Tenggerimyces flavus: one gene and its partner. The protein of the gene in region 2 interacts with the protein of the main gene of each other region in a pairwise test. Links are inferred from orthologs where the notes say so. Each region holds a gene or a part of one and is shown on either strand. Other genes may lie near its edges.

What was found.
Region 1: the proteins of JOD67_RS21610 (region 2) and JOD67_RS13130 interact in binary tests that used the Bacillus subtilis proteins (3 or more experiments, as listed by UniProt). The link is inferred for Tenggerimyces flavus from one-to-one orthologs.

What each region holds. Positions count from the first base shown.
Region 1 is NZ_JAFBCM010000001.1:2,793,687-2,808,940, forward strand. Bases 595-4,676 are described here. They hold JOD67_RS13130 (efflux RND transporter permease subunit), read right to left. Parts: upstream 4,278-4,676; coding sequence 795-4,277; downstream 595-794. Other genes in these bases: JOD67_RS13125 (GuaB3 family IMP dehydrogenase-related protein), read left to right, coding at 595-609; JOD67_RS13135 (MarR family winged helix-turn-helix transcriptional regulator), read left to right, coding at 4,411-4,676. Outside these bases: more of JOD67_RS13125, read left to right, coding at 1-594; more of JOD67_RS13135, read left to right, coding at 4,677-4,875; JOD67_RS13140 (succinic semialdehyde dehydrogenase), read left to right, coding at 5,159-6,736; JOD67_RS13145 (GMC oxidoreductase), read left to right, coding at 6,733-8,424; JOD67_RS13150 (hypothetical protein), read right to left, coding at 8,421-8,807; JOD67_RS13155 (hypothetical protein), read right to left, coding at 9,461-9,853; guaA (glutamine-hydrolyzing GMP synthase), read left to right, coding at 10,032-11,606; JOD67_RS13165 (ATP-binding protein), read left to right, coding at 11,649-14,528; JOD67_RS13170 (diacylglycerol/lipid kinase family protein), read left to right, coding at 14,641-15,254. UniProt on the Bacillus subtilis protein: Required for self-resistance to surfactin, an antimicrobial lipopeptide surfactant produced by B.subtilis. Also required for swarming motility.
Region 2 is NZ_JAFBCM010000001.1:4,627,963-4,642,133, forward strand. What follows is about bases 7,203-10,201. They hold JOD67_RS21610 (ABC transporter permease), read right to left. Parts: upstream 9,310-10,201; coding sequence 8,095-9,309; downstream 7,203-8,094. Other genes in these bases: JOD67_RS21600 (ABC transporter substrate-binding protein), read left to right, coding at 7,203-7,305; JOD67_RS21605 (cyclic nucleotide-binding domain-containing protein), read left to right, coding at 7,460-7,891; JOD67_RS21615 (ABC transporter ATP-binding protein), read right to left, coding at 9,306-10,201. In the rest of the region: JOD67_RS21570 (inositol monophosphatase family protein), read left to right, coding at 1-758; JOD67_RS21575 (ABC transporter permease), read left to right, coding at 1,344-2,456; JOD67_RS21580 (ABC transporter permease), read left to right, coding at 2,461-3,378; JOD67_RS21585 (ABC transporter ATP-binding protein), read left to right, coding at 3,417-4,376; JOD67_RS21590 (ABC transporter ATP-binding protein), read left to right, coding at 4,369-5,232; JOD67_RS21595 (hypothetical protein), read left to right, coding at 5,229-5,420; more of JOD67_RS21600, read left to right, coding at 5,473-7,202; more of JOD67_RS21615, read right to left, coding at 10,202-10,235; JOD67_RS21620 (DUF4193 domain-containing protein), read left to right, coding at 10,576-10,875; JOD67_RS21625 (DUF4235 domain-containing protein), read right to left, coding at 11,210-11,542; JOD67_RS21630 (DUF3093 domain-containing protein), read right to left, coding at 11,719-12,183; dut (dUTP diphosphatase), read left to right, coding at 12,237-12,746; JOD67_RS21640 (DUF3710 domain-containing protein), read left to right, coding at 12,748-13,455; JOD67_RS21645 (OB-fold nucleic acid binding domain-containing protein), read left to right, coding at 13,655-14,035; JOD67_RS21650 (DUF3159 domain-containing protein), read left to right, coding at 14,042-14,171.

The DNA of each region.
Region 1 (15,254 bases), 1.8 Mb from region 2 along the record:
GCCGAGCATGTCTCGCACCAGATCGAGCCGCTCAACCTCAAGCAGTTCATCTACGAGCTCGACGTCCCCGTCATCGTGGGCGGTTGCGCGACGTACCAGGCCGCGCTGCACCTGATGCGTACGGGCGCGGCCGGCGTGCTCGTCGGCTTCGGCGGGGGAGCGGCGCACACGACGCACTCGGTGCTCGGCGTCGCCGTACCCATGGCGTCCGCGGTCGCCGACGTCGCCGCGGCGCGTCGTGACTACCTCGACGAGTCCGGCGGCCGGTACGTGCACGTGATCGCCGACGGCTCGGTCGGCCGCTCCGGCGACATCACCAAGGCGATCGCCTGCGGCGCGGACGCGGTCATGCTCGGCTCCCCGCTCGCCCGCGCCGAGGAGGCGCCTGGCCGCGGCTTCCACTGGGGGATGGAGGCGCACCATGGCGAGCTTCCCCGCGGCGCACGCATCCACCTCGGTACGACCGGGACGCTCGAGGAGATCCTCTTCGGGCCGTCGCACAGCTCCGACGGCACCATGAACCTCGTCGGCGCCCTCCGCCGCGCGATGGCGACGACCGGCTACACCGAGCTCAAGGAGTTCCAGCGCATCGAGGTCGTCGTCCACTAGCCCTCGCCCAGCTCAGCCGGACTGGGTGGGGGGCACCCTGGTCCCATAGGTTCGGACGAGGGTGCCCCCGACCCAACTCCACCGACGAGTGGAGCAGCTGATCGCGGAGGTGGATGGGCTCAGCCGGACTGGGTGGGGGGGCACCCTGGTCCCATAGGTTCGGACGAGGGTGCCCCCGACCCAACTCAGTCCGACTTGGGCGGCTCGGGTGGGACGGTGCGGACCAGCACCTCGACCTGCAGTACGCCCACCCGCGTCGCCGTCGTGCCGTCGACCGTCACCTGCACGGGCGTGGGCTGCGGCTGGGTCTCCGGCTCAGGCTTGGGCTCCGCCGCGTGGGCGGGCTCGGGCGTCGGCGACGGTGCTGGCGTGTTCCCGTTCTCCGCACGTCGGCGCGGAACCGGAGGCAGGTCGACGAGCGGCGCCGGCTGAACAGCGATCCCCTCCTCCTGCTCCGGAGCAGGAGGAGCCAAGCGGTGCCCGTTCCGCCGCTCGGCCCGACGCTCCTTCCAACCCTCGATCATCGTGTAGAGCGTCGGCACCAGCACCAACGTCAACAGCGTCGACGAGATCAGCCCGCCGATCACCACGATCGCCAACGGCTGCGAGATGAACACGCCGCCGCCCGTGAGCCCCAACGACATCGGTAGCAGCGCGAAGATCGTCGCCGTCGCCGTCATCAGGATCGGCCGCAGCCGGCGCCGGCCGCCCTCGATCACCGCCTCGCGAACGGACATGCCCTGCTCGCGATACTGGTTGATCAGGTCGATCAAAACGATCGCGTTCGTCACCACGATCCCGACCAGCATCAGCAAGCCGATCAGAGCCGGCACACCCAGAGCGGTGTTCGTCGCCAGCAGCAGGCCGAGCGTTCCGGTCGCCGCGAACGGCACCGACACCAGCAGGATCAGCGGCTGCACGATGCTGCGGAATGTCGCGACCATCACCAGGAACACGATCGCGATCGCGGCCAGCAACGCCAAGCCCAGTTGGCCAAACGCCTCAGACTGCTCCGACGAGACGCCGCCGAGCGTGTACGACGCCCCGGACGGCAGCGACAGGTCGTCGAGCTGAGTCTGCAGATCCGCCGACACCTTGCCGACGTCGGACGCGGTCACCGAAGCCGTCACCGAAGCGCTGCGCTCGCCGTCGATCCGGGTCAGCTGCGCGGGCTGCTCGGACTCCGACACCGTCGCGACCGTCGACAGCGCCACCGAGGTGCCGAGCGGCGTACGAATCGCCAAGCTACGCAGGGCTGCCACCGTCGTCGGCTCCGCGCCGCCGCGAACGATCACGTCCCGCTGCGCCGCGTCGATGAGCACGGTCGTGGACTGCTGACCCTCGAACGCCTGGCGTACGGCCTGCCCGATCTGCGCGTCCGAGAGCCCGACCGCGGCGGCCTTCGTCCGGTCGACGTCGACCCGGACGCCGGGCTGGTCGGCGGCGAGGTTGTTCGACACGTCCGCCGTACCGTCGACGTCGCGCATCGCGCGCTCGACCTGCGCGGCGGCGTTCCGCAACACCGTCGCGTCCGGCGCCTGCACGATGACCTCGAGCCCGGACGGCCCGAAGCCGGAAGCGCCCGACTCGACGGCGATCTCGCCCGCGCCGGTGACCTGGTCCAGCCGGGTCCGCAGCCGGTCCAGGATGTCGGCCTGGTCGGCTTCTTCGTCGGTGGTGATCGAGAACGTCGCCTCGTTCGAGCCGCCACCGCCGCCGAACCCGCCGAAGCCGCCGCCGGATCCGACCGTGGCCTGGTACGACTCGACGCCGTCGAAGCCGGTCAGCACCGCCTCGACCTTCTTCGCCGCGGCGTCGGTGCTGCCCAGCGAGGTCGCGACCGGCATCGTCTGGGTGACCGTGAGCGTGTTCTGGCCGCTCTGGTCGAGGAAGTTCGTCTTGAGGAACGTCGCGCCGCCGATCGTGCCGGCGAAGATCACCAGCGCGACGAAGATCGTGACCAGCCGGTGTTTCGTGACCCAGCGGATCACCGGGACGTACGCGCGCTGCAGGATGCTGCGTCGTTCGGCCGCCTCCGCCGCCTCGGCGACGGCGGCCTCGTTGCCGGCCGCAGCGGTCTTCGTGCCGAGGAACCAGTACGACAGCACCGGGATCACCGTCAGCGAGACCAAAAGCGAAGCCAGCAGGGCGATCGTGACCGTCACGGCGAACGGGCGGAACAGCTCGCCGGTCTGGCCTCCGACGAACGCGATCGGCAGGAACACGCCGACCGTCGTGACCGTCGAGGCGGTCACCGCGCCGGCGACCTCCTTGACCGCGGTGAGGATCGCGGCGCGTTTCTCTTCGCCATAGGCGATATGTCGCTTGATGTTCTCGAGCACGACGATCGAGTCGTCGACGACGCGTCCGACGGCGACGGTGAGCGCGCCGAGGGTGAGGATGTTGAGCGAGTAGCCGCCGACGTACAGGCCGATCATCGCGACCAGCAACGAGAACGGGATCGACACCGCGGTCACGAGCGTGGATCGCAACGACAGCAGGAAGACGAGGATCACCAGAACGGCGAACAGCAGGCCGATCGCGCCCTCGGTGGTGAGGCCCTCGATCGACTCCTCGATGAACGGAGCCTGGTCGAACACCAGTGTCAACTTGGCGTTGTCACCGAGCGCGTCCTCGAGGTCGGGGACCTTGTCCTTGACCTCGTTGGCGACCGTGACCGTGTTGCCCTCGGTCTTCTTGGTGACGGAGATGCCGAGCGACTCCTTGCCGTCCGTACGCGTGATCGACGTCGACTGCGCCAAGGCGGCCTTGACGGTGGCGACGTCCGACAGCTTGGTGGCCTGCGGAGCGGCAGGCTCCTGCGGCGCGGGCGCCGGCGGCGCCTGCTCTTCACCCGGGTCCCCGCCCGGCTCGCCGGTCGGCTGCGGGCTCGGCTGCGGTTCCGGCTGCTGAGCCGGCGGCGCCGAGGTGGGAACGATTGGCACGTTCCGCAGGTCGGCGACCGAGCCGAACGACTTGCCGACCTCGACCGGCAACGTACGGCTGCCCTGGTCGAGGTTGCCGCCCGGGATGCTGACGCCGTTCGCCTGCAGCGCGGTCGTGACCGCGTCCAGCGTGAGGCCGCGGGCCTCGAGCTTCTTCGCGTCGACGGTGACCGTGACCTGCTCGTCGCGGGCGCCGGTGACGGTCGCCTCCTGAACGTCGGCGATGCCCTCGAGCTCGGGGATCACGCGTTCCTTCAGGCGCTGCGCGAGGACCTTCTCGTCCGCGTCGGACGTCACCGCGAACAGCACCACGGGGAAGTCGTCGGTGCTGCCCGCCTGGACGGTCGGGTCGACGTCCTCGGGGAGTTGGCCGGAGATCCGGTTGATGTTCTGCTGGACGTCCTGGACCGCGCGGGCGACGTCGGTGCCGTACGTGAACTCGGCCTGGATCATCGAGAAGCCGTTGCTCGACGTCGAGGTCGTCTTGGACAACCCGTCGACGCCGGTGATGGCGGACTCGATTGGCTCGGTGAGCTCGCGTTCGACGATCTCGGGCGAGGCGCCGGGGTAGCTGGTCGCGATGAACGCGCCCGGCAGTGTGAGTGACGGGATCAGCTCCTGCTTGAGGGAGACCGTCGAGAGCAGCCCGAAGCCGACGATCACAATCGACATCAGCGCGACGAGGCTACGGTTGGCGAGACTGAGTCTGGCCAATCTAGACATGACGTGGACCCTTCGGGCGTACTGCGGCTCCGGACGTGGACGACAATACTTCGTGTAGCACGAACTATCATCGGCAGGCGAAGCGATCTCAGGGTCCTCTCAGGGGGAGGTCCTCCAACGGGAGGAGGTGCGCATGGCCGAACGGGAGGAGTTGATCGCCCGAATCGACCGTGCCGAACGCGTGATCCATCGGGTAGCGGTGCACAACCGGTCCGGCGGGATCTTCGCGACCGACCTCACCGTGCAGCAGCTCCGGGTGGTCGTGATCCTGGCGTTGGAGGGGGAGCACTCGTCGGTCCAGCTGGGCGAGATCCTGGGGGTGGGCCTGACCACGCTGACCGGGATCGTCGACCGGCTGGAGGCCCGAGCGCTCGTGCGGCGCCAGCCGGACCCGAACGACCGGCGCGTCCGGCGCATCTCGTTGACCGACGAGGGGAAGAAGCTGGTCGCGGACTTCGCCGAGCTCGGTCGCGAGCACAAGGTCCGCATCCTCCAGCGCCTCGAGCCGCGCATCCTCGCCAACCTCGCCGAGGCGATCGAGGCCATCAGCGAGCTCTGCCGCGAGGAGTTCGACGACGACGGCGCCGTCGACCGCTAATCCTGTCCACAGCCGGAACGCACTTCACCCACACCAACGGGGTTCGCGAGGCAATTGCCACGTTGCAGAACCCCGGTTGGGTGGGTGACGTCGCGGAGATCTGTGGACGGTGGGGGCGGGGGAGAGATCTACGGTGTCGTCCAGCTCCGCCTTGACGTCGGCGAGCAGCGGCGACCGTCTGGACCTTGACCGCCGTGCCGGGGGCGAGGTTCGCGATCTCCTCGCGGAGGCGACACCTAACTCGTGGGTAACGTCCGCGGCGATCTCGGCCTAAGCTGACGCCATGACGGCTTCCACGACGCAGCCGCAGGCGGGCGAGTCCCGCCTCACGCCCGAGCGGATCGCGGCTCTCACCGGACGCGTCTTCGCCACGTCGGGCAAGACGATCACGAGCATCGCGCCCGCGACGGGTGAGCCGCTCGCGCAGATCCCCGCGTCCACCGAGGACGACGTCGCCGCGGCGTTCCAGCGCGCCCGCAAGGCCCAGGCCGACTGGGCTCAGGTGCCGTTGAAGGAACGCGTCGAGCTCCTGCTCCGGCTGCACGACCTCGTGCTCGACCGGCAGCAGGACATCCTCGACATCGTCCAGGCGGAGTCGGGCAAGGCGCGCAAGCACGCGTTCGAGGAGGTGTGCGACGTCGCCCTCACCGCCCGCTACTACGCGCGTACGGCGACGCAGCACCTGCTCCCGGCCGCACGAGCCGGCCTGTTCCCGATGCTCACCAGCACCACCGAGATCCGCCATCCCAAGGGCGTCGTCGGCTTCATCGTTCCCTGGAACTACCCACTGACGTTGGCGATCACCGATGCCCTGCCCGCGCTCGTCGCCGGCAACGCGGTCGTGCTCAAGCCCGATGTCAAGACCAACTTGTCAGCGCTCGTCGGCGCCGAACTCCTCGCCGACGCTGGCCTTCCGGCCGACCTCTGGCAGATCGTCGTCGGCGACGGCCCGACGATCGGCAGCGCGCTGATCGAGGAGGCCGACTTCGTCTGCTTCACCGGCTCGACCGCAGTCGGACGCCAGGTCGCCCAACGGTGCGGCGAACGGCTGATCGGCTGCACGCTCGAGCTCGGCGGTAAGAACGCGATGCTCGTCCTCGACGACGCCAACCTCGACGTCGCCGCCGAGGGCGCGGTCCGCGGCAGCTTCTCCAACTCCGGTCAGCTCTGCGAGTCGATGGAGCGCCTGTACGTCGCGGCGCCGATCTACGACGCCTTCGTCAAGCGGTTCGTCGAACGGGTCAACGCGATGCGGCTCGGCGCGACGTACGACTTCGAGCCCGACATGGGCTCGCTGATCAACGAACGGCAGCTCGAGACCACAACGCGACACGTCGAAGACGCGGTGGACAAGGGTGCGCGCCTCCTCGCCGGCGGCCGGCGACGCCCGGACCTCGGCCCGTACTTCTACGAGCCCACCGTGCTGGAAGGCGTCAAGCCCGGCATGCAGTGCTTCGCCGAGGAGACGTTCGGCCCGGTCGTCTCGATCTACAAGGTCGCCGACGACGAGGAGGCGATCGCGCGGGCGAACGACACCTCGTTCGGCCTGAACGCCGCGGTCTACAGCCGCGACACGGCCCGGGCCAGAGCGGTGGCGCAACGCCTGCGGTCCGGCACCGTCAACGTCAACGAGGCGTACGCCGCGGCGTGGGGCAGCCTCGACGCACCGCTCGGCGGGTTCTCCGACTCCGGGCTCGGACGGCGGCACGGCGCCGAGGGTTTGCTCAAGTACACCGAGGCGCAGACGATCGCGGTCCAGCGCGGCATCCGGGTCGCGCCGCCGGCCGGCGTCCCGTACCCGTTGTTCGCGCGCGGCATGACCGTCGCGCTGCGGGTGCTGCGCAAGACCGGTCGCCGATGAGCGCGGACTACCTCGGCGTAGCACGAGACTACGACGTTCTCGTTGTCGGATCGGGCTTCGGCGGGAGCGTCACGGCGCTGCGGCTGAGCGAGAAGGGTTACCGCGTCGGCGTGCTCGAGGCCGGTGACCGGTACGACGAGAACAACCTGCCGAAGACGTCGTGGGAGAAGGACAAGTTCCTGTTCGCGCCGCGGCTCGGTTGGTACGGCATCCAGCGGATCACCTTGCTGCACGACGTTCTGGTGCTTTCCGGCGCCGGCGTCGGCGGTGGGTCGTTGGTGTACGCGAACACGCTGTACGAGCCGAAAGCCCCGTTCTACGACGACCCGCAGTGGCGCGACATCGCCGACTGGCGGACGGAGCTGGCGCCGTACTACGACCAGGCGAGCCGGATGCTCGGCGTCACTGTCAACCCGACCATGACGCCGTCCGATCTCGCGATGCGCAAGGTCGCCGACGAGATGGGTGTCGGGCACACGTTCCAGCTCACGCCCGTCGGGGTGTTCTTCGGCGAGTCCGGGACGAAGCCGGGGCAGGAGGTCGACGACCCGTTCTTCGGCGGTGCGGGTCCGAAACGCCGTGCCTGCTTGGAATGTGGCGAGTGCATGACCGGGTGCCGGCACCATGCCAAGAACGACTTGACGAAGAACTACCTGTATCTCGCCGAGCGCGCCGGTGCCGTCGTTCATCCGCTGACGACCGCCGTCGCCGTCCGCCCGGTGGCGCGGGGCGGGTACGCGGTCGACACCGAGCGCACCTCGCCGAGGCACGGCAGGGGCAAGCAGACGTTCACCGCACAGCAGGTGGTCTTCTCGGGTGGCGCGTTGGGAACGCAACGGTTGCTGCACCGGATGGCCAACGACGGTTGGCTTCCTCGGCTGTCGTCCCGGCTCGGGGATCTGACGAGGACCAACTCCGAGGCGATCCTCGGCGCGATCAGCCAGCAGCGGGGGACCGACTACTCGCAGGGCGTCGCGATCACCTCGTCGTTCCATCCCGACGAGTACACGCACGTCGAGCCGGTGCGGTACGGCAAGGGCAGCAACGCGATGGGCCTGCTGCAGACCGTGATGACGGACGGCGGCGGCCGTACTCCGCGGGTGCTGAAGTGGCTGGGCGCGGTGGCGAAGGATCCCGCGACGTTCGGCCGGCTGCTCAACCTGCGGCACTGGTCGGAGCGCACGGTGATCGCGCTGGTGATGCAGTCGCTGGACAACTCGCTGACCGTCCGCATGCGGCGCGGCCGGCTCACGTCACGGCAGGGGCACGGCGAGCCGAACCCGGTCTGGATCCCGATCGCGAACGAGGTCGTCCGCCGGCTCGCGAAGCTCATCGACGGCACGCCGGGCGGGACTTGGGGGGAGATCGCCAACATCCCGTTGACGGCGCACATCATCGGCGGCTGCGTGATCGGCGCTTCTTCGTCGGAGGGCGTCGTGGATGCGTACCAACGCGTCTACGGGCATCCCGGCCTGCACGTGGTCGACGGCTCGGCGGTGTCGGCGAACCTCGGCGTCAACCCGTCTTTGACGATCACCGCCCAAGCGGAGCGGGCGATGGCGTTCTGGCCGAACGCCGGTGAGGTCGATCCGCGGCCGGTGCTGGGATCGCCGTACGTCCGGGTCGACCCGATCGCACCCCGGTCACCTTCGGTGCCAGCCTCGGCCCCGGCGGCGTTGAGGGTTTAGGCGGTGCAGGCTCCAGCCTCGGTGTTCGTCTTGTGCTGCAGGGCGAACGCGGAGCCGAGGATCTGGTTCATCACGTCGAAGACCGGCTTCCAGGTCGACGCGGCGTCGCCGAGGCTCTGGTAGCGGATGGTCTGGTCGCCGACGATCAACGTGAGATAGATCTCATCGGCGATCGGCGGCGTCTTGCTCGGCTTGCCGCCCGGGGCCGCAACCGTGCCCATGGCCTGCATCGCGGTGTTGAGCTTCTCGAACGTCTTCGCTTCCACCGTGCAGGTGAGCGGCTTGTTGCCGCGGCTGACGAGCGTGGCCGTACCGTCGGCCTTCACCGTGAGATTGTCGTTGAACCCGGCGAATCCGCCAGTGCGCCTGAGGATCAGAGGCATGGACATCGTGATGTCACCCGCCGTCGAGGTCGGAGCCGGCGTCGAGGTCGGCTCGGTCGTCGGTGTGGTCGTGGGACCCTGTGCGTTCGGATCGTAGCGCTCCGCGCCGCACCCAGCGACAGTGAAGACGAGGGCGATCGAACAGGCGGCAACGACAATGTTTCGCCAGCGAGCGGTGGCCATCATGAGGGTGCGACGTCCTTCTTCGGGTTCCGGTTCCGCCGAATCCTGGCAGATCTACCGAGACATGGCCGAAAGCCGGCGGAACCCGGCCCCCGCAGGCGAGGAGCCGGGTCCCGACACGCGCGCAGAGGGCCGCGAGGCCGCGAGCGGTCGCCTCCGCACGGACGGCGGGCGTAGGCCCGATCAAGCCAGCACCGCCCCGTCGCTTCACCAACGAGTCAGCGCGGGGGCAGTTACGGCAGGTTGCGGGGAGTTCACTTTTCTGGATCTTTTCGCGCGGGCATCGAGCACATCCCACACCGCAGGGACAACAGCGAGCGCTGCGAGGACGGGGATGCCCACGACCGCGAAGATCACTGCGAGGACATCGAAAGCGTTCATGCTTCGAGAATCGCTCGCCGGGGACTCGTCCGGCATCGATCGCGAGGCTCGACTCGTTCATCCCCGCGACCTACGGGATTCCCCTGAGGTCAACCCCCGATGGAGCAGGCCGGCAGGTCCGGCGTGTTCACGACTTCCTTGCTGCCGACCTTGATCGACAGCGAGCCGGTGCAGTCGTTCACCGACAGCCGGCCGTCGAACGTGGCCTGCACCGCTTCGCTCTTCGTGGTCTTGCCCGTGCACGACACGGTGCCGGCCAGCACGTCGTTGCCGTCCACCGCGGAGAGGTCGGTCTCGCACTTGGGTGTGCCGTCGAGGGTGTGCCCGACCTGCTCGAGCACCGGCCCGATGGACTCGGCGATCGCGCGGGCAGCCGCCTCGGAGGTGACATCCTCCGCTGCCTGCTGCACAGCGCTACAACCGGTCGCGGCGAGGAACGCCAACCCGGCAAGGGCGATCGCGGAGGTACGCAGGAAAGACACGGCGGCAGTCTAACCAGCTGAGGTGCTCACGGCCGGTCCGCCTCCAGCCGGCGCTGTCTGGTTGGGTCGGGGGCACCCTCGTCCGAACCTATGGGACCAGGGTGCCCCCGACCCAGCTGACCAGGTGGCAGGTGCGCGCGGATCGCCCGAGGAGGTCGGCGGAGCGGCGGTCGATAGACTGACCAAGGTGACGGATCACGATCTTGTACTCGTTGTCGACTTCGGCGCCCAGTACGCACAGCTCATCGCCCGGCGAGTGCGCGAGGCGCGCGTCTACTCCGAGATCGTGCCGCACACGATGCCGGTCGAGCAGATCCTCGCCAAGCGCCCCAAGGCCGTGATCCTGTCCGGCGGTCCGCAGTCGGTCTACGCCGAGGGTGCGCCGCAGATCGACCGGTCGCTGTTCGAGGCTGGCGTTCCCACGTTCGGCATCTGCTACGGCTTCATGGCGATGGCCCAGGCCCTCGGCGGGAACGTCGCGCTGACCGGCAACTCCGAGTTCGGCCGCACCACCGTGACCGTCAAGGACAACGGTAAGCTGCTCGCCGGGCTTCCGACCAACCACACCGTCTGGATGAGCCACGGCGACGAGGTGATCGGCGCCCCCGAGGGCTTCGACGTCCTCGCCTCCAGCCCGCGCGCCACGGTCGCCGCGTTCGAGAACGTCGACAGCAAGCTCGCCGGCGTGCAATGGCACCCCGAGGTACTGCACACCGAGCACGGGCAGAAGGTGCTGGAGCACTTCCTGTACGACCTCGCCGGCTGCCGCCCGACCTGGACGATGGTCAACATCGTCGACGAGGCGGTGCACGACATCCAGGCGAAGATCGGCGGCAAGCGGGTCGTCTGCGCCCTGTCCGGCGGCGTCGACTCCGCGGTCGCCGGCGCCCTGGTCCAGCGCGCGGTCGGCAACCAGCTCACCTGTGTCTTCGTCGACGGCGGACTCCTCCGCAAGGGCGAGGCCGAGCAGGTCGAACGCGACTTCGTCGCCGCGATGGGCGTCGAGCTCGTCGTCGTCGACGCCGTCGACCAGTTCCTCGACGCGCTCAAGGGGGTCGAGGATCCCGAGCAGAAGCGGAAGATCATCGGCCGCGAGTTCATCCGGACGTTCGAGCAGGCCGCCCGTGAGATCGTCGAGAAGGCCGGCGCCGACGGCGAGGCCGTCGAGTTCCTCGTCCAGGGCACGCTCTACCCCGACGTCGTCGAGTCCGGCGGCGGCGAGGGCGCCGCTGTGATCAAGTCGCACCACAACGTGGGTGGGCTTCCCGACGACTTGCAGTTCGCGCTCGTCGAGCCGCTGCGGTGGCTGTTCAAGGACGAGGTCCGACGGGTGGGCGAGCAGCTCGGCCTGCCGCCGGAGATGGTCTGGCGGCACCCGTTCCCCGGCCCCGGCCTGGCGATCCGCATCGTCGGCGAGGTCAACCGCGACAACCTCGACATCCTCCGCGAGGCCGACGCGATCGCCCGCGAGGAGGTCACGGCCGCCGGTCTGGACAGCGAGATCTGGCAGTTCCCGGTCGTGCTGCTGGCCGGTGTCCGTTCCGTCGGCGTCCAGGGCGACGGACGAACGTACGGTCACCCGATCGTGCTCCGCCCGGTGACGAGCGAGGACGCGATGACCGCCGACTGGGGACGGCTGCCGTACGACTTGCTCGAACGCATCTCGACGCGCATCACCAACGAGGTCCGCCAGATCAACCGGGTCGTGGTCGACGTGACCAGCAAGCCGCCGGGCACGATCGAATGGGAGTAAATCCCGTACACCAGCCGGTTTGTCCCGGTTAGCATCGACCGTATGGGCCGCGGCGGGGGTCTCGTGGGACGGGGTACGCACCTTGCTGCCCTCGACCTGCTGCTGGCCGGCGTCACCACTCAGGAACGGCTCCGCGTCGTCGAGATCGTTGGCGAGCCGGGCATCGGCAAGTCCCGGCTGCTCGCCGAGCTTCGCAGCCGCGCCCACGAGGCGGGCCTCACGGTCGTCGCCGGCAGGGCGGGGGAGTACGAGCACCGCCAGCCGTTCCGCCCGTTCGTCGAAGCGCTCGACGACCAGCTCGGCCGGCTGGCCGCGTACCAGGGCAACGCGATCGAGCACGCCGTCGTCGCCCGTGGCGCGCTCGTGTTCCCGGCGCTGGCCGATCTCATCGCCGACGACCCGCCCGAGACCGTCGAGGTCGAGCGCTACCTCGTGCACCGGGCCGCCGTCCAGCTGATCGCGCGGCTCGCGGAGAAGGGGCTGGTGCTCGTTCTCGACGACCTGCACTGGGCCGACGACGCCACGGTCGAGCTGCTCGCCCACCTGCTCCGGCACACCCCGCGGGCGCCGATCGTGCTCGCCATCGCGTACCGGCCGCGGCAGGCGCCGGCCGCCCTGCTGTCCGCGATCTCGCGGGCTGCCGAGGAGGGGCTGGTCGAGCGGCACGAGCTCGTCCCGCTCACCAGCGAGGAAGCGGGCGAGCTCGTCGGGCCGGACGTCTCGCCGGCCCGCGCGCGGAGCCTGTACGAGGCGAGTGGCGGAAACCCGTTCTACCTCGACGCGTTGCTGCGTTCGGGCATCCAACTCACCAACGAGGCAAGGGGAGGGCTCGTCGGTGAGGTGCCCGCCACGCTCGAGGCGGCACTGCGTTCGGAGCTCGCCAGCGCCACCCAGGACGCCCAGCTCGTCGCCCAGGCCGCCGCCGCGGTGGGCGACCCGTTCGAGATCGACATCGTCGCCGAGGCGGCCGAGCTGCCCGACTCCGACGTACTCGGCTACCTCGACGAACTACGCGCGATGGACCTGGTCCGGCCGACGGACGGCCCACGCAGGATGCAGTTCCGGCATCCGCTCGTTCGCCACGTCACCTACCACTCCGCGCCGGCGGTGTTCCGGGTCGCCGCGCACGCGCGGATCGCCAAGGCGCTCGAACGGCAGGGTGCGCCGGCCACCGCGCGAGCCCACCACGTCGAACGATCCGCCGAGCCCGGCGACGAGCACGGCGTCGACGTCCTCGTCGAAGCCGCGCGCGAGAACATGGCGAAGGCCCCGTCCGCCGCCGCCCACTGGTACGGAGCGGCGCTCGAACGACTCTCCGCCGACCCGGGCCAGGATCGGCGCCGCGCCGAGCTCACCCTCGCGCAGGCCCGGGCGTACGCGATCGCCGGCGACATGCGTACCGCCCGCGACATCGCCGACGAGCTGCTCGACCGGTTGCCGTTGCGCGCCAGCCCCGAACGCCTGCAGGCCGTCGAGCTCCTCTCGCTGGTCGCCCGCATGCTCGCCAGACCGCAGCAGGCGCGCGAACTGATCCGGCGCGAGCTCGCCCACGTCCAGGAAGTCGACTCGCTCGATCTCGCGGTCCTCAAGCTCGAGCTCGGCGCGGCCGAGATCCTGTGCGCCAACAACGTCGACGCGGCACGCATCGCCGCCACCGAGGCGCTTCAGATCGCCCGCTGGCATGGCGATCGCGTCATCGAAGCGACCGCGGCGGGCATCCTGTCGATCTGTGGCTCCGTCGCGAGGCGCTTCGACGAGGCCCGCGAGTGGTACGAGACGGCGGCCGCACTCGTCGACGGGTTGTACGACGCGGAGCTCGCGCGCCGCCCCGACGCCCTCGACTGGGTCGCGATGTCGGCGATGTCGTTGGACCGCTTCGAGGACTGCCTGCGCTACTCCGGCCGCGAGCTCGCGATCGCCCAGTCCAGTGGGCAAGGCTGGGTCCTCACGTACCTCCTCAACAGCCGAACGGTCGCGCTGCGGATACTCGGCCGGATCGACGAGGCCGAGGCCGCCGCGGAGGCGGCGATGGAAGCCGCTGCGTTGTCGCCGAGCGACGGGATGCGGTCGACCGTCCTCACCCAACTGTGCTGGATCGCCCACTGGCATGGGGATCTGCCGCTCGCGATCGACCTGGGACGTCGTTCGGTCGAGGAGGCCGCGCTTGTCGGCGACCACCTGAGCCGGCCGGAGGCGATCGTCGCGTACACCGCCGCGCGCTTCGCGTCCGGCGACTACAGCTCGGCCGAGGAGCTGATCGCCGCGCTGGACCTGGACGGTGCGCCGACGCTCGACCCGTTCACCCAGGCGATCTCGTACGAGATGCTCACGGCCGCGGAGGTGGGTCGCGGGCGGTTGGCCGAGGCGGACCGCTGGGCGACGCGCGCCGACAGCGTCGCGCATCCCGCGTTGCCGCGCCGGAGCGGGCACGCCGCGCGGGCGCGGGCACGGGTGCTGATCGCGTCGGGCGACTTCGTTCGTGGTGCCGAACTCGCTTCCGTGGCTGCGGATTCGTACGCTCGGGCTGGCGCTCGGTACGACCTCGGGCGGGCGTGCCTGCTGGGAGCGCAAGCCCACCTTGCCGCCGGCGCGACCGATCGCGCGGTCCCGTTGCTGCAACGGGTGGTCGAGCTCGCGATCGCTTGTGGGGCTAGGCAGCTGCACGACGAAGCGATCGTCGAGCAGCGCCGCATCGGTGCCCGCGGTGGGCGGCGTCCCGCTCCCGGCGGGATGGCGGAGCTGACGCGCCGCGAACGTCAGATCGCCGAGCTCGCCGCGATCGGCCTTGCCAGTAAGGAGATCGCGGCTCAGCTCGTGATCAGCGAACGTACCGTCGAGGCGCACCTGTCGCACGTCTATGCCAAGCTCGGTGTGCCGTCCCGCGCCGCTCTCGCCGCTGTCTGGCCGGATCGTTCTTCTTGATCGTGTGATTTGTCATGGGTCGGGGCACTTCGGCGAGTATGGCGGGAACACGCCGCGTGGTCTCGTGCTGGTCCAGCGCGCTATTCGGCCGGCACTGGGGTAGGAATCGGCTATGTCACAACGGCGCAAGATCGCGGTCATCTACAACGAGCGCTCTGGCCAGCAGGGTCAGCCGGTGAGCGCTCAGCTCAAGGACCTGCTGACCGCGCAGGGGGTCGAGTTCGAGCTGTACGAGTTCGACCCTGGGCGGGTGGGGGCTCTGGTGCTCGGCGTTCTCGACTCCTCGCCCGACGCCGTGCTGGCCGCTGGTGGGGACGGGACGGCGACGTCGGTGGCACAGCAGCTGGTCGGTACGTCGGTGCCGCTTGGGGTGCTGCCGACGGGGACGATGAACGTGCTGGCGCGGGATCTCGGCGTTCCGGCGCGGCTCGACGAGGCGGTGGCGGCCGTTCTCTCGGCGCCGACGCATGAGATCGACGTGGCGCGGGTGAACGACCGATTGTTCTTGTGCAGCACGGTTTTGGCCGTCCTCCCGCACCTCGGGCGGATCCGCGAGCGCGCGCGTTCGGCGCCGGGACCTCGGGTGGTGCAGCTGGTGGCTCGTACGTTCCAGACGCTCCGTACCTATCCGCGGATGCGGCTCACGATGGACGTCGACGGCACTCCGCACTCCGTACGGACGCGGGCCGTGGTGGTCTCGAACAACCCGCTCGCCGAGGGGCCGGC
Region 2 (14,171 bases):
TGTTGTCGCGGCGGCTGACCTCGGAGATCACCGTCGCGTCGACGAAGTCCTCGCCGACCGACGTGGTGACCGCGATGGACATGGCGGCGGAGTCGCTGATCCGTACGCGGCTGCTGGCGGCCCGGCCGTCGGACGCTGTGCTGGGCGAGGAGGGCGGGTCGACCTCGGGGTCGTCGTCGGTGACGTGGGTCGTGGATCCGTTGGACGGGACCGTGAACTACCTGTACGACCTGCCGTCGTGGAGCGTGAGCATCGCGGCGGAGGTTTCTGGGTCGGCGGTGGCTGGGGTGGTCGTGTGCCCGCCTCTGGGCGAGGTGTGGACGGCGGTGCGGGGTGGGGGAGCGTTCCTCAACGGTTCGCCGCTGGTGGCGAGCTCGGTGTCGCGGCTCGACCAGGCGCTGGTGGGAACGGGCTTCAGCTACGAGCCCAAGCGTCGCGCGTTGCAGGCGGAGCTGCTGACCTCGGTGCTGCCTTTGGTCCGCGACGTCCGGCGGATCGGCTCAGCGGCGGTGGATCTGTGCAGCGTGGCGGCGGGGCGGTTGGACGCGTTCTACGAGAGCGGCCTGAACCGCTGGGACAGCTCGGCCGGTCTGTTGATCGCCACCGAAGCGGGCGCGGTGTCGTTCGGCTACCAGGGCGATGCGCCCGACCGCCGCCTGACTGCTGTCGCGGCCCGCGGAGTCGCCGAGCCTTTGCGAGACCTGCTCGACACCCACGCCGCCCCCGTCGTCGACCATGTCACCGCCTCCGAAGCCTGACCGCCGCGCCGCACCCGACCGCGTGCCTCCCTGCCTGTGATCATGTACGTGATCATGAAGCCGAACTGGTCGTATACGACGGGTTTGCCTTCATGATCACGTACATGATCACGGGCAGCTGGCGGAGGCTTGGGTGAGGGGCACCCCGGTCCCATAGGTTCGGACGAGGGTGCCCCCGACCCAGCCACGTTTGGAATGAGGGACGCCCTCTTTCGAAACAGACCCGGTCTTCCGGCACAGTCCGAAATGCGATCGTCAAGCACGAAGCGTCACCGACAGATCACGCAGCAGCGCGGTGTCGAACGGTCGTCGAAAGATCGCTCAATCCGGTTGTCCGACAAGACTCCCGGATCGGCGCCAATCTGCTCGTACATATCGGTCAAAAACACCACGCAAGCCATAAATCACTGCTCGAAACCGGACGCACAGAGGATTCTCCGCGCACAATTCAACAAGAAAAATCGTTGTGAAGTCTTGCCGTGCCGGGCTCCATGGCGCGACGTTGAACGTGTACTGTCCCGGCAGTGCCGCTTGATCGGCGGGCGCGGGGAGCAGGTGGGGCAGTGTCCGCATCGTGCACTGTCTGTGGGTGACCGGGAGGTGATGGTGGCCGCGACGGACCAGCTGGAAGAAGCTGCTCAACAGATCCCTGAACGTCGACAACCGAAGCGCGCGAGCTTCCTCGAGCGGCACGGGTACGTGATCGGCCGCATCGTCAAGTCGTTGTTGACAATCTTCGTCGTCGCGACGGGGACGTTCTTCCTCGTTCGACTGCTGCCGGGCAACCCGGTCGACGTCTACATCAACGCCCAGATCGCGCAGTACGGCATCTCCTACGACGAGGCCGCCAGCCAGGCCGCGGGTCTGTTCTCGTTCAACCCGAACGAGCCGATGATCATCCAGTACCTCGAGTATCTCGCCGGCCTCGTCCGCGGCGACCTCGGCGACTCGCTGCTCTCCCCGGGCACCTCGGTCCTCACGCTGATCGCCACGTATCTGCCGTGGACGCTGTTCTCCGTCGGCATCGGGCTGATCATCAGCTTCGTCGTCGGCATCGCGCTCGGCATGCTGATGGCCTACCGCCGCGGCAGCTGGCTCGACCACGTGCTCACCACGCTGGCGTCCCTCACGCACTCGATCCCGAACTACCTGCTCTCGATGCTGATAGTCGTGTTCTTCGGCGTCCAGATCGCGTTGTTACCGATCACCCAGATGCGCGGCGCGTACTCGCCCGGGGTGGTGCCGAACTTCAGCTTCGACTTCCTGAGCGACGTGCTGTTCCACGCCTCGCTGCCGATCACCGCGTACGTCCTCACCACCGTCGGCTCGTGGATGCTGGTGATGAAGTCGAGCACGGTCGAGACCCTCGGCGAGGACTACGTCACGGTCGCGAGGGCCCGCGGTCTCACCGACGGGCGCATCCAGACGGCGTACGTGGGACGTAACGCCGTGCTGCCGTTGTTCAGCCAGCTCGCGATCGCCCTCGGCTTCGTGGTCGGCGGCTCGATCCTGGTCGAGCAGGTCTTCCAGTACCAGGGCATCGGTTTCCTGCTGTTCGAGGCGGTCAAGCGCCGCGACTACCCCATCCTGCAAGGGATTCTGCTGGTGATCACGATCGCGGTGATCGTCGCCAACCTGCTGGCCGACCTGCTCTACAGCAGGCTCGACCCGCGGATTCGCATTGCAGGCAAGGAGTGACGACGTGACTTTCGTTGACGCCGCACAGGCGGACGTGGAGCCGCCCGCGCCATCCAGGCCGGGTGCGGGCGCGTTCCGTACGTTCTTCCGCTCGCTCATGCGCAGCAAGGCGGGGTTCATCGGCTTCATCGTGTTCATGCTGATGTTCCTGATCGCGTTGCTCGGACCGCTGTTCGTTCCCGACACGCTCTCGCTGCCGACGGACGTCACCCAGATTTACGCCAAGCCCAGTGGCGCGCACTGGCTCGGCACGGACTCCGAAGGCCGCGACATCCTGATCCAGATGATCAACGGGGGCAGGCCGGTCATCCTCGTCGGCCTGTTCGCAGCGCTGATCTCGACCGTGATCGCGGTCGTGTTCGGGGCGCTCGCGGCCTACATCGGTGGGACGTTCGACGCCATCGTGGTGACCGCGGCCGACATCGTGCTCACGGTTCCGCAGATCGTCCTGCTGGCCGTGCTCGCCGCGTTCTACAAGGTGGACAGCCCGATCGCGCTGGCGATGATCATCGGGTTCCTGTCCTGGCCGTTCCTGCTCAGGGCGGTCCGTGCCCAGGTGTTCTCGTTGAAGGAACGCGAGTACGTCGAAGCCGCCCGACTGCTCGATTTGGGCACCGGGCGGATCGTTCTTCGTGAGATCCTGCCGAACATGTCGACGTTCATCCTGATGAACTTCGTCATCGGCATGACGAACTCGATCTACGGTCTGGTCGGTCTGTACTTCCTCGGCCTCGCGCCGCTGGCCGGCGACAACTGGGGGATCATGCTCAACCTGGCCTGGACCCGAGGGGCGATCTTCTTCGAAGACAGCCTCTGGTACGTCCTCGCACCCGTCCTCGCGATCAGCATCCTGCAGCTGGCCCTGGTGACGATGACGAGGTCGTTCGAGGAGATCCTCAACCCCCGGCTCCGGCACAACTGATCGCCCGTCCGTACGGCAGACGAGGAGACCGCGACACGATGGTGCAGACCTCCCAGGCGGGGACACGAACTTCGGGGTCCGGCGAGCCGGTCCTCTCGGTGCGCGACCTCGTGGTCGAGTACCGGGTCGGTTCCGGCTCGACCAAGGACGCGATCCGGGCGATCGAGGACGTGAGCTTCGACCTGGCTCCGAACGAGAGCCTCGCGCTGATCGGCGAGAGCGGCTGCGGGAAGACCACGCTCGGCCTCGCCATGCTGCGGCTGCTGCCCAAGCTCGGCGTCGTCCCCCAGGGCGAGGTCCTGTACCGGCGCCGCGACGGCAGCGTGCTCGACATGCTGTCGCTGAACGAGGAGGAGCTGCGCCGGTTCCGCTGGAGCGAGTGCGCGATGGTCTTCCAGGGCGCGATGAACTCGTTCAACCCCGTGCTCCGGATCTGGGACCAGATGCTCGACACCGTGCGGGCGCACGACAAGCAGATGTCCAAGCAGCGCGTCAAGGAACGTTGTGCCGAGGTCCTCAAGCTGGTCGACCTCGACCCGGACCGGGTGCTGAACTCCTACCCGCACGAGCTGTCCGGCGGCATGCGGCAGCGGGTGCTGATCGCGACCAGCCTGATGCTCGAGCCGCAGGTGCTCGTGCTGGACGAGCCGACCACCGCGCTCGACCTGCTGACCCAGCGCGGAATTGTGGATGTTCTCCATCAGCTGCGCGAACGGCTGGAATTCGCGATGATCTTCGTATCACACGACCTGGGACTTGCCGCGGAGCTCGCCGACCGGGTGGCGACGATGTACGACGGACACATCGTCGAGCTGGGTGACGTCCGCGACATCTTCTACCGACCACAGCACCCGTACACCAAGAGCCTCATCAACGCCGTCCCCACGGTGGCTGAGGAAAGTTCGATCCTGGACGCGGTACCCGTCCTCGACGACGAGGAGGAGGCCGACGTGGACCCAGCGAAGGCGACGGCGACGAAGGAGGCGAACGATGGCTGAGCCGCTCATGCAGCTCCAGAACATCAGCTGCGTCTTCAAGACCCGGCACGGCGAGGTCGTCGCGGTCGACGACATCTCCTTCGACCTCGACGAGGGCCGCGTGCTCTGCCTGGTCGGCCAGAGCGGCTCGGGCAAGACGACGGCGGCCCGGATCGCGTCGGGTCTGCTGAAGCCGACCTCGGGAACGGTGTTGTTCGAGGGCCACGACATCCACGCCAAGGGCAAGGACCTCTTCACGCACTTCCGCCGTTCGGTGCAGTACATCCACCAGGACCCGTACGCCTCGCTGAACCCGATCCGCGACGTGTTCGGCTCGCTGTCCGCGCCGCTGCGCAAGCACGGGCTGGTGAAGAACCGCCAACAGGCGTGGGACAAGGTCTCCGAGCTGCTCGCCCAGGTGGGGCTGACGCCGCCGGAGACGTACCTGTCGAAGTTCCCGCACCAGCTGTCCGGCGGACAGCGGCAGCGGATCGCGGTCGCGCGAGCGCTCACGCTCGGGCCGCGGCTGATCATCGCCGACGAGGCGACGTCCATGCTGGACGTGTCGATCCGGATCAGCTTGCTGAAGACGTTGACGAAGCTGCGCGAGGACCTCGGTGTCGGCTTCCTGTTCATCACCCATGACCTGGCGATGGCGAAGTTCTTCGGTATGGATGGCGACATCGCCGTCATGCACGTGGGAAAGATCGTCGAGCAGGGGCCCACCCAGGACGTGATCCGGGACCCGCAGGACGACTACACGAGGGCTCTGTTGGAAGCCGTACCAGAGCCCGACCCCGATCTTGCCCGCCGCAAGCGGGCAGTGCGCCTCGCGGCGGCAGCGAGCGCTAGCGGTGCGGGAGGGTCTGCACCGTGATCTCTCCCGAGCTTGGCAAGGCAGCGTTCCGGTGGGCGATCTTTCTCGTCGTGGTCTCCGGTCTGCTGCTGCTCCTCGTCAAGCCCGGGACTCCGCAGTTCGTGATCACCGTCGTGATGTTGGCGGCGGGGGCCCTTTTCGGGACGGTGGTCTTCGTGTTGGTGCGAATAGGGGCGCGTCGTCCCTAGCAGCGCATGGCTCGCTGGTGTCGTGAGACGCCGACTTAATTTTGGAGGCGCAATGAACGCAACACCCACCCCGCCCCAGCGGGCGTGGTCCCGCCGGCAAGTGCTGGAGATCTTCGGCGCCGGTGTGGTCGGCGCCGCGGCTCTCGCGGCCTGTGCTCCGAGCAATCAGGCGAACCCGGGCGGCGGCAATGGCGCTACCGGTGGCCCGAAGGGGCCCGCGGAGTTCCACGGCGCATGGCCGTTCCAGGTTCCCCCCAAGGGGCACTACAACGTCGTCGAAGGTGTGACCGACTCGCTGCTCGGCGGTGGGCCGTACATCGACCTCATCACTCTTCCGCCCGCCATGTACCTGTGGAAGGAGAAGAAGTGGGAGTACCTGATCGGTGAGAGCCACGAGCTCGACGCCGCCGCGAAGACGTTCACGCTGAAGCTCAAGTCCGGCCTCAAGTGGAGCGACGGCAAGCCGATCACCAGCAAGGACGTCGTGTCCACGTACTGGTGTCTGCGGATCATCCGCAACGTCGTGTGGAACTACCTCGAGAAGGTCGAGGCACCCGACGAGCAGACCGTCGTGTTCACGATGAACAACGCCTCCACGGTGATGGAGCGCTACGCGCTGCGCCGCCAGATCTACAGCGACGCGACCTACGGCGAGTGGGCGACGAAGGCCCAGACGCTGTTCGAGGGCGGCGGAAACCTCGACACGCCCGAGGGCACCAAGCTCAACACCGACTTCCAGGCGTTCCGCCCGGAGGACGTGATCGCGAGCGGGCCGTTCAAGTTCGACAAGGCCAGCATCACCAACGCCCAGCTGACCATCGTGAAGAACGACCAGGGCTTCGCCGCCGACAAGGTCGCGTACGACAAGATCGTGCTCTTCAACGGTGAGACGCCGGACATCACGCCGGTCGTACTCAGCGGCCAGGTCGACTACGCGACGCACGGCTTCCCGCCGGCGACGGAGAAGGCCTTCGAGTCCAAGGGCATCCGCATCCTGCGGCCGCCGGTGTACTCGGGCGCGGCGCTGTTCTTCAACATGGACAAGCTGCCCGAGTTCAAGGACGTCAAGGTGCGGCAGGCGTTCGCGCACGCGATCGACCGCGCCGAGAACGGTGAGGTCACCCTCGCCGAGTCCGGCAAGCCCGTGCAGTTCATGTGCGGGTTCTCCGACAACCTGGTTCCGGACTGGCTGTCGGCGGAGCAGCAGGGCTCGCTCAACAAGTACGAGTTCGACCAGGCGAAGGCCACCACGCTGCTCACCGAGGCAGGGTGGAAGAAGCAGGGCGACGGGTGGCTGAAGCCGGACGGCAAGCCCGCGCAGTACGAGCTGATCTTCCACGCGGAGTTCGCCGACTACTCGGCCTGTGGCCAGAACGCGGCGCAGCAGCTCACCAAGTTCGGCATCAAGACCGAGGGCCGTGGCGTGACGTTCACGCAGCAGCCGATCGACGTCGACAAGGGCAACTTCCAGCTCGCCATCCAGGGCTGGGGTTCCTCGAGCCACCCGCACCCGCACTTCGCGTTCGTGGCGGACCTGTTCACGCACAACATCCCCACTGCGAAGAACCAGGGCGGCCGGGGCATGGGCTTCGAGCTGAAGACGACCACCTCCGCGGGTCCGGTGGACCTGGAGAAGGCGGTCACCGAGTCCGGCGCGGGCCTGGACGAGGCGGCGCAGAAGCAGAACGTGGCGACGGTGGCGACGGCGTTCAACGAGCTCGTGCCGATCATCCCGCTGTTCGAGCGCTACGGAAACAACGCCGCCCGGGAAGGCGACCGCGTGGACGCATGGCCCGCGGACTCCGACCCGATCATGGCGAACGCGCCCTACGCCGACAACTTCACGATCATGTTGATGTTGCGCGGCACGCTCAAGCCGGCCTGAACGTCGGGTTGAGCTGAGAGTCGAAGGGGCCGGCCGCCCTCGTCCGTACGGAGGAGGGCGGCCGGCCACTTGTTTCGTTCCGCCCCGCGCCGCCGCTGGGCGGAGTTATCGTGCCCGCACACGGGGATCCAGCTTTCCTCTGGCGGAGGTCGTCGTGGCGGACAAGAAGGTCGTGGAACAGCTCGGTCAGGTGCCCTTGCTGGCAGACCTTTCCAGATGGGACCTCGGGCGGATCGCGTCGCAGGGACGAGAGGTCCAGCATCCGCCGGGCCACGAGGTGACTGAGGAGGGCGGCCGCGCGGTCGGCTTCCATCTGGTGCTGGACGGCGGCGCGGAGGTGGAGATCGGCGGGGAGTCGCGGGCAGCGTTGAAGGCCGGCGACTACTTCGGCGAGATCTCGCTGATCGACGGCAAGCCGCGGACGGCGACGGTCCGGGCCGGCGCCGACGGGATGCGTACGTTCGCCCTGCAGGCGGGGGAGTTCAGCGCGATCCTGGACAAGCACCCTGAGCTGGCCCGGCCCTTGCTGCTGACGCTCTGCGGCCGCCTCCGCGAGGCAGAAGAACGCGGCCGCGAGCGCCACTAGTGCTTATGGCGACCGCTCGCACCGCGTCGGCCGCGGGCGGCCTGGCGGGCTTCGGGTCGCGGTGCTCGGTGGCGGCGGGTGGCCCTGCGGCGGCCCGCACTGGCCTTCGGCCATGGGCCGTCCTCGGCCCCCGGAAGCCGCCACCACCGAGCGTGGTGGCCGGGCGGCGAACCACCCGGCCAGTCGCGCTGGCTCCTCGAGCTCTACCTGCTGGCGGTCGTGAGCTCCTTGCGTCCGCGGCTGCTCAGCCAGGCCTCCTTGAACGAGACCTTCGCGCCCATGCGCAGGATCGCGCCCTCGTAGACGCGCGCGCCGACGACGATCAGCGCACCGATCGCGGCGAGCATCAGGACCAGGGCGATGGTGAGCTCCCACCACGGTGCGCTCTCGCGCGCCATCCGGACCGGCGACGCCAGGGCGGAGAACGGTGGGATCACCGCGAGGATCCGAGACACGATCGCGTCGGGGTTCGCGTTCACGTAGAACGTGGCGAAGAACGACGCGAGCAGGATCATCGTCATGGGTCCGGTGACGTTCTGTAGCTCCTCCTGCCGTGACACCCGGGCGGCGCCGGCGGCGAAGGCCGCGCTGTAGAAGACGTAGCCCAGGACGAACCACATCAGTACGTACCCCACCGGCACCAGCAGGTCGGCCGTGACCTCGACCGCGCCGGTCGCGGACCCGACGCCCAGCGCCACGACGGCGATCAGCGCCAGCTGGGCGATGCCCAGGAGCCCGATGCCGAGGATCTTGCCGGCGAGCAGAGCCTTGGTGGAGATCGCCGAGAGGATCAGCTCGACCACCCGGCTGGCCTTCTCCTCGACAATGCCGAACGCGACCCACATGCAGTACCCGATGATCTGCCCGTAGAGGATCAGGCTGCCGATGAACGCGATCTGGCCGCGCTGCGCGGCCGCCGGGTCGACCGGGTCGGTCGCGTCGACCGTGAGCGGCGGCACCTGCTGCGCCGTGGCGACCGTCGCCGGGTCGATGCCCTCGGCCTGCAGCTTGCCGGCGGCCACGACCTGGCTGTTGGCGGTCTGCAGCATCAGCCCGAGCTGCTGGTCGAGCTCCTCGTGCACGATGATCTTGTCGGCCGTGACGTACGCGTCCAGGTCACCGTCCGCGACCGCCGTCCGCGCGGCGGCCTCGTCCGGGAACGTCTTCTGCTCCAGCTTCACGCCGCCCTGCTTGGCCTGCGCGTCGGTCGCCGCGGCGACCTGCTCGGCCGACGGACCGGCGAAGCCGACCGTGAACGTGTCGTCGCCCCCGAACAGCTTGGGCATGAACATCACCACGACCAGCACGACGAGCGTGATCGCGGTCGAGATCGCGAACCCGCGGTCCCGGAGGCGCTCGGTGATCTCGCGCTTGGCGACGATCCGCGTCGCCTGGCCGAACGTCAGTGCGGCGCTCATGCCGACACCTCCTGGGTCTCACGCGTCTGGGGGAGCTCCACGGGCTCCGAGACGGCCTCGCGGAACAGCTCGGTCAGCGTCAGCGCCAGCGGCCGGAACTCGTGCACCGGACCGGCCGCGCGGGCGGCGTCGAGCAGCACCTGGTCGCTCTGCGACTCGGCGAGCTCGACGACGAGCGCGGTGCCGTTGCGTTCGACCACCTGGACGCCGGGGAGGCCGTCCGCCCAGCTCGTGCCCGAGCCGACGATCCGGAACCGGCGAGACCGGTTGCGGCTGCGCAGCTCGTTCACAGGCCCGGAGGCGACGATCCGGCCGGCCTGGATGATGCCGACCGCGTCGCACAGCCGCTCGACCAGGTCCAGCTGGTGGCTGGAGAAGAGCACCCCCACGCCGCGCTGGACCCGCTGGGCCAGGATGTGGGCGAGCGCGTCCACGCCGACCGGGTCCAGACCGGAGAACGGCTCGTCCAGGATCAGGAACTCCGGATCGTGAACGAGAGCCGCGGCGAGCTGGACGCGCTGCTGGTTACCCAGCGAGAGCTGCTCGACCCGGTCGTTGCCTCGTTCGGCCAGGCCGAACTCCGCGAGCAGCTCGTCCACGGCCGTCTCGGCGGACGCCTTGGGCGTGCCGCGGAGGACGGCGAGGTAGGCGAGTTGCTCTTTGATCCGCATCTTGGGGTAAAGCCCGCGCTCCTCGGGCATATAGCCGAAGTTGCGCCGGACGTCGGCGTCCGCGGGCCGTCCTTGCCAGGAGACGGAGCCGGCGTCAGGGGCGAGTACGCCCATGATGATCCGCATCGTGGTGGTCTTGCCGGCACCGTTCGTACCGACAAAACCGAACATCTGTCCGGGCTCGACGGCGAGGGCGAGGTCGTCCACCGCCAGGCGGTCGCCGTATTTCTTGGAAACACCTTGGAGTTCCAGCACGACGAAAGCCTCTCAGGGTATGTACCCTCTCCGTGTCGTCCGCGCGGACGGTTCGGGACTAGGCCCCAGGGAGGAGTGCCGGTCCCCGCCCGGTGGACGGCGTCGAAGGACCGTTCGGTGTGACGCTGGCGACACGCCGGACAAAAGTCGAGGCAACGGCCGCTTTGATAGGGCAGAATCTGCGCCCCGGAGCGGGCACAAGTTCGGCCCCTCGTGCGTTACGTGCTCGACGGAAGCGGCTCCACCGCTCCGAGGCGGCTCAGCACGAGTCCACCTGAAGACATCCGTACAAAGAAGTACGGTCCGCGACACCTGCCCAGCCAGGGGGATGGAAAGAAAGATGGCCACCGACTACGACGCGCCGAGGAAGACGGACGAGGAGCTCTCCGAAGACAGCATCGAGGAGCTCAAGGCGCGGCGCATGGACAAGAACTCCGGAAAGGTCGACGTCGACGAGGCCGAAGTGGCCGAGACGTTCGAGCTCCCCGGTGCTGACTTGTCCAACGAGGAGCTGTCGGTCCGGGTGCTTCCGCGCCAGGCCGACGAGTTCACGTGCTCGCGTTGTTTCCTCGTCCACCACAGAAGTCAGCTCGCGTTCGAGAAGAACGGCGGACTGATCTGCCGCGACTGCGCCGCGTAGAACGAGGCTTCCCAGCTCGTTCTTCGTTCCGCGGTCAGGCCGTATGTACTTACGCGCCTGGTGGAAGAGCGCACCGTCAGGGGGTGCGCCAACCACCGGGCGCGTCGTCATGCCTCGAATCGGCCGATTCGTCTGATGATTTGCTGGATCAGATGTTTCGTCACGTTGCCCGTGCCCCCGAACGGATACGCCCAAACCACGGACGTCGCTGTGGGATCGGTGCCAGCCCCGGGTGGTGATCATGTACGTGATCATGAAGGCGGAGCGGTCCTATGTGCCGGTGCGGCTTCATGATCACGTACATGATCACGGGTGCCAGTGGCTGCGTGCTTCGCTAGCGGCCGCTGGCGGCGCTGACCGCGAGATTCTGGCGGTCCTTGCCGTCGTTGTCGCCCTTGATGCCGGGCGGCAGTTCGCCGGTCCAGCGGCGCCAGACGATGGCGGCTTGGCGGGTGGCGAGCAGGCGGGCCACAGCCACGCCCACGCCGCTGGCCAGGGACCAGGCGATGGCCTCCTGCCAGGTGGTGTCGGGGTCCTCGGGGTTCGCCGGGGGCTCGGAGCCGGTCACGAACCGCCAGCTCGAGTCCACCACCTTCTTCGTCACGACGACCACGACCACCGTGGTCAGCCCACCGAAGATCCGCCAGCCCAGCTTTCCTGCTGCCATGCAGCAGAGTCTTCCATGCTTCGAGGTCGCGCTGGCGCGCGACGGAGCCCGTGCTTGTTACGCGGCACCTGTACCGCCCATCCGTCGAACGGCACTGCGTGGTCGGTCAGGTGCGGATATGCAGTCAGGGTGCCGTCCGCCGGCTGGTCGGTCCAAGCACCGCGGCACGGGCTGGTTCACCCGCCGGTTACTCGCGCCGCCTCCAGAGCAGCCGCCAGGCGCTCGGGATGGCGCGTGGCGACGTACCAGTACGGCGTGGGGTCCTGGGGGTCGGCGACCTCCACGCGTACGGCACGGGGCACGTACGGGCGCACCACGAGGAACGCCGAGGCGTCCGAGGCCACACCCCGCAGCGCCCGCGCCTGGTCGGCTGAGAGGGCCACCACGGACCCCACAGCCCACAGGGGCAGCGTCGCGCGCCCGGCGAGCAGCGACGAATCCGTCACAGCCACCCGCAGAGCCCCGAACCGGAGCAGCCCCACCGCCACCAGCGCCAGCGCCACCAGCCCCAGCACGTTGGCCACCAGGGCCGGCAGAGCGGCGAAGAACGCCAGCCACAGCGTGCCCGTCAACAGCACCGCGACGATCCACCACGACGCCGGAACCCAAAGCCGCTCTACATAGGGCAAAGAACCGTCCACGCCAGCAAGCCTCCCACCGCCGACGGCCCACCTGCCGGGTAGGGTCGGGCGTCGTGAGCTCCGACCCCCTCGGCCCGCACGACGTGCCGATTCTCATCCAACGACTCGACCCCGAGCTCGAGCTGCCGGCGTACGCGAACCCCGGTGACGCCGGGGCCGACCTGGTCAGCACGATCGACGTCTCGCTGCAGCCCGGCGAGCGCGCGATCGTCCCGACCGGCATCGCGGTCGCCCTGCCCAGCGGGTACGCCGCGTTCGTGCATCCGCGGTCCGGGCTCGCCGCCCGCTGCGGCGTCACGACCCTCAACTCGCCAGGCACGATCGACGCCGGTTACCGTGGAGAGATCCGGGTCATCGTCATCAACCTCGACCCGAAGGAACCGGTGGAGTTGCGCCGGGGTGAACGCATCGCTCAGCTCGTCGTCCAGAAGGTCGAGACCGCGCGGTTCGTCGAGGTGGAGACGTTGCCCGGGTCCGCGCGGGGCGAAGGCGGGTTCGGGTCGACCGGTGGTGTCGACGCACTAGCTCGCGCGAGCGTGACAGCGACCGGTGAAAGGGTCTGACGTGATCTTCCGCAAGGCGAAAATGCCGCACTCCGCCTCGGAGCTCGACGCCCGCGACAAGAGGCGCCGCGGGCGCGAACCCGAGCCCGAGGGCCACCACTTCCCGGAGGCCGAGAGCGAGTATCAGGACCCCACGCACGACCCCGGCCGGCACCGCGCGACGCCCGATCGTGGCCCGTACGACGCCGCCGACATCGACGTCGAGTCCGACGAGTGGATCGACCTCGGCGGCATCCTGCTCCGCCCGATGGAGGGCACCGAGCTCCGGCTCCAGGTCGATGAGGGCTCGCAGACCGTCATGGCCGCCCTCCTCGTCGCCGGCGAGTCGGCGCTGGAGCTGCGGGCGTTCGCGGCCTCGCGCAGCGGCGGCCTGTGGGACGAGCTGCGCCGCGAGATCGCGGCCGAGACGACGCGGCGCGGCGGCACGGTGACCGAGGCGAACGGCCCGTACGGCGCCGAGCTCAAGGTCGTCGTCTCCGGCCGCCAGCCCGACGGCAGCACCGGCACCCAGGTGTCCAGAATCATCGGCGTCGACGGCCCGCGCTGGTTCCTGCGCGGCACGTTGCTCGGCCGCGCGGCGCAGGAGCCCGACCAGGCGGAGCCGCTCCTCCACGCCCTCGGCCACGTCGCCGTCGTACGCGGCAAGGGCCCGATGGCCCCGCGCGACATGATCCCCTTGAAGCTCCCCGACCAGGCCCAGCAGCTCTAGCGCCTATGACGAAGGTGGCTCCCCGGCGACGGCAAATGATCATGTTTACATGATCATTTGCCGCTCTACGTGGGATACACGCCGCGTAATGCACCCGCTCGCCAGGTAAAGCGGCGTCGGTGACCATCCGCCAGCACCGCCGACTTACCCAACAGGTCCTAGGCGAGTTTCTGTCGTCAGACCCACGTATGCTGCCGCCATGAAGACCGAGCGGGAAGGCCTGTTCAAGCGGGCTCTGAACCGGCTCACCTCCAGTTCCGAGGCGCTGGAGGCCGAGGAGCTGCAGGAGGACGTCCGGGAGTCCGGCGTCGACCCGATCCGCAGCTGTGCCGACCGGCAGCGAGTGAAGCTGCGTGGCACGCTGCGTACGGTGACGCTGCAGCCACGGGCCGGCTCGCCCGCGCTGGAGGCCGAGCTGTACGACGGCTCCGGCACGGTCACGCTGGTCTGGCTCGGCCGGCGCCGCATCATCGGCGTCGAGCCCGGCCGCGGCATCGTCGTCTCGGGCCGGGTCGGGATCCAGGACGACCGCCGTGTCATGTACAACCCGCGCTACGAGCTGAAGCCGATGGGGGAGTAGTCACCCGTGACAGATGCCAACAGTGGTCCGCCCACGACCGAGCAGACCACTGCGGACACCGAGGGGGACAACACTCCACCCAAGGCTGACGAGAGCAAGGACGGCGAGGACTTCTCGCTGCTGAAGGCGTTCGGCG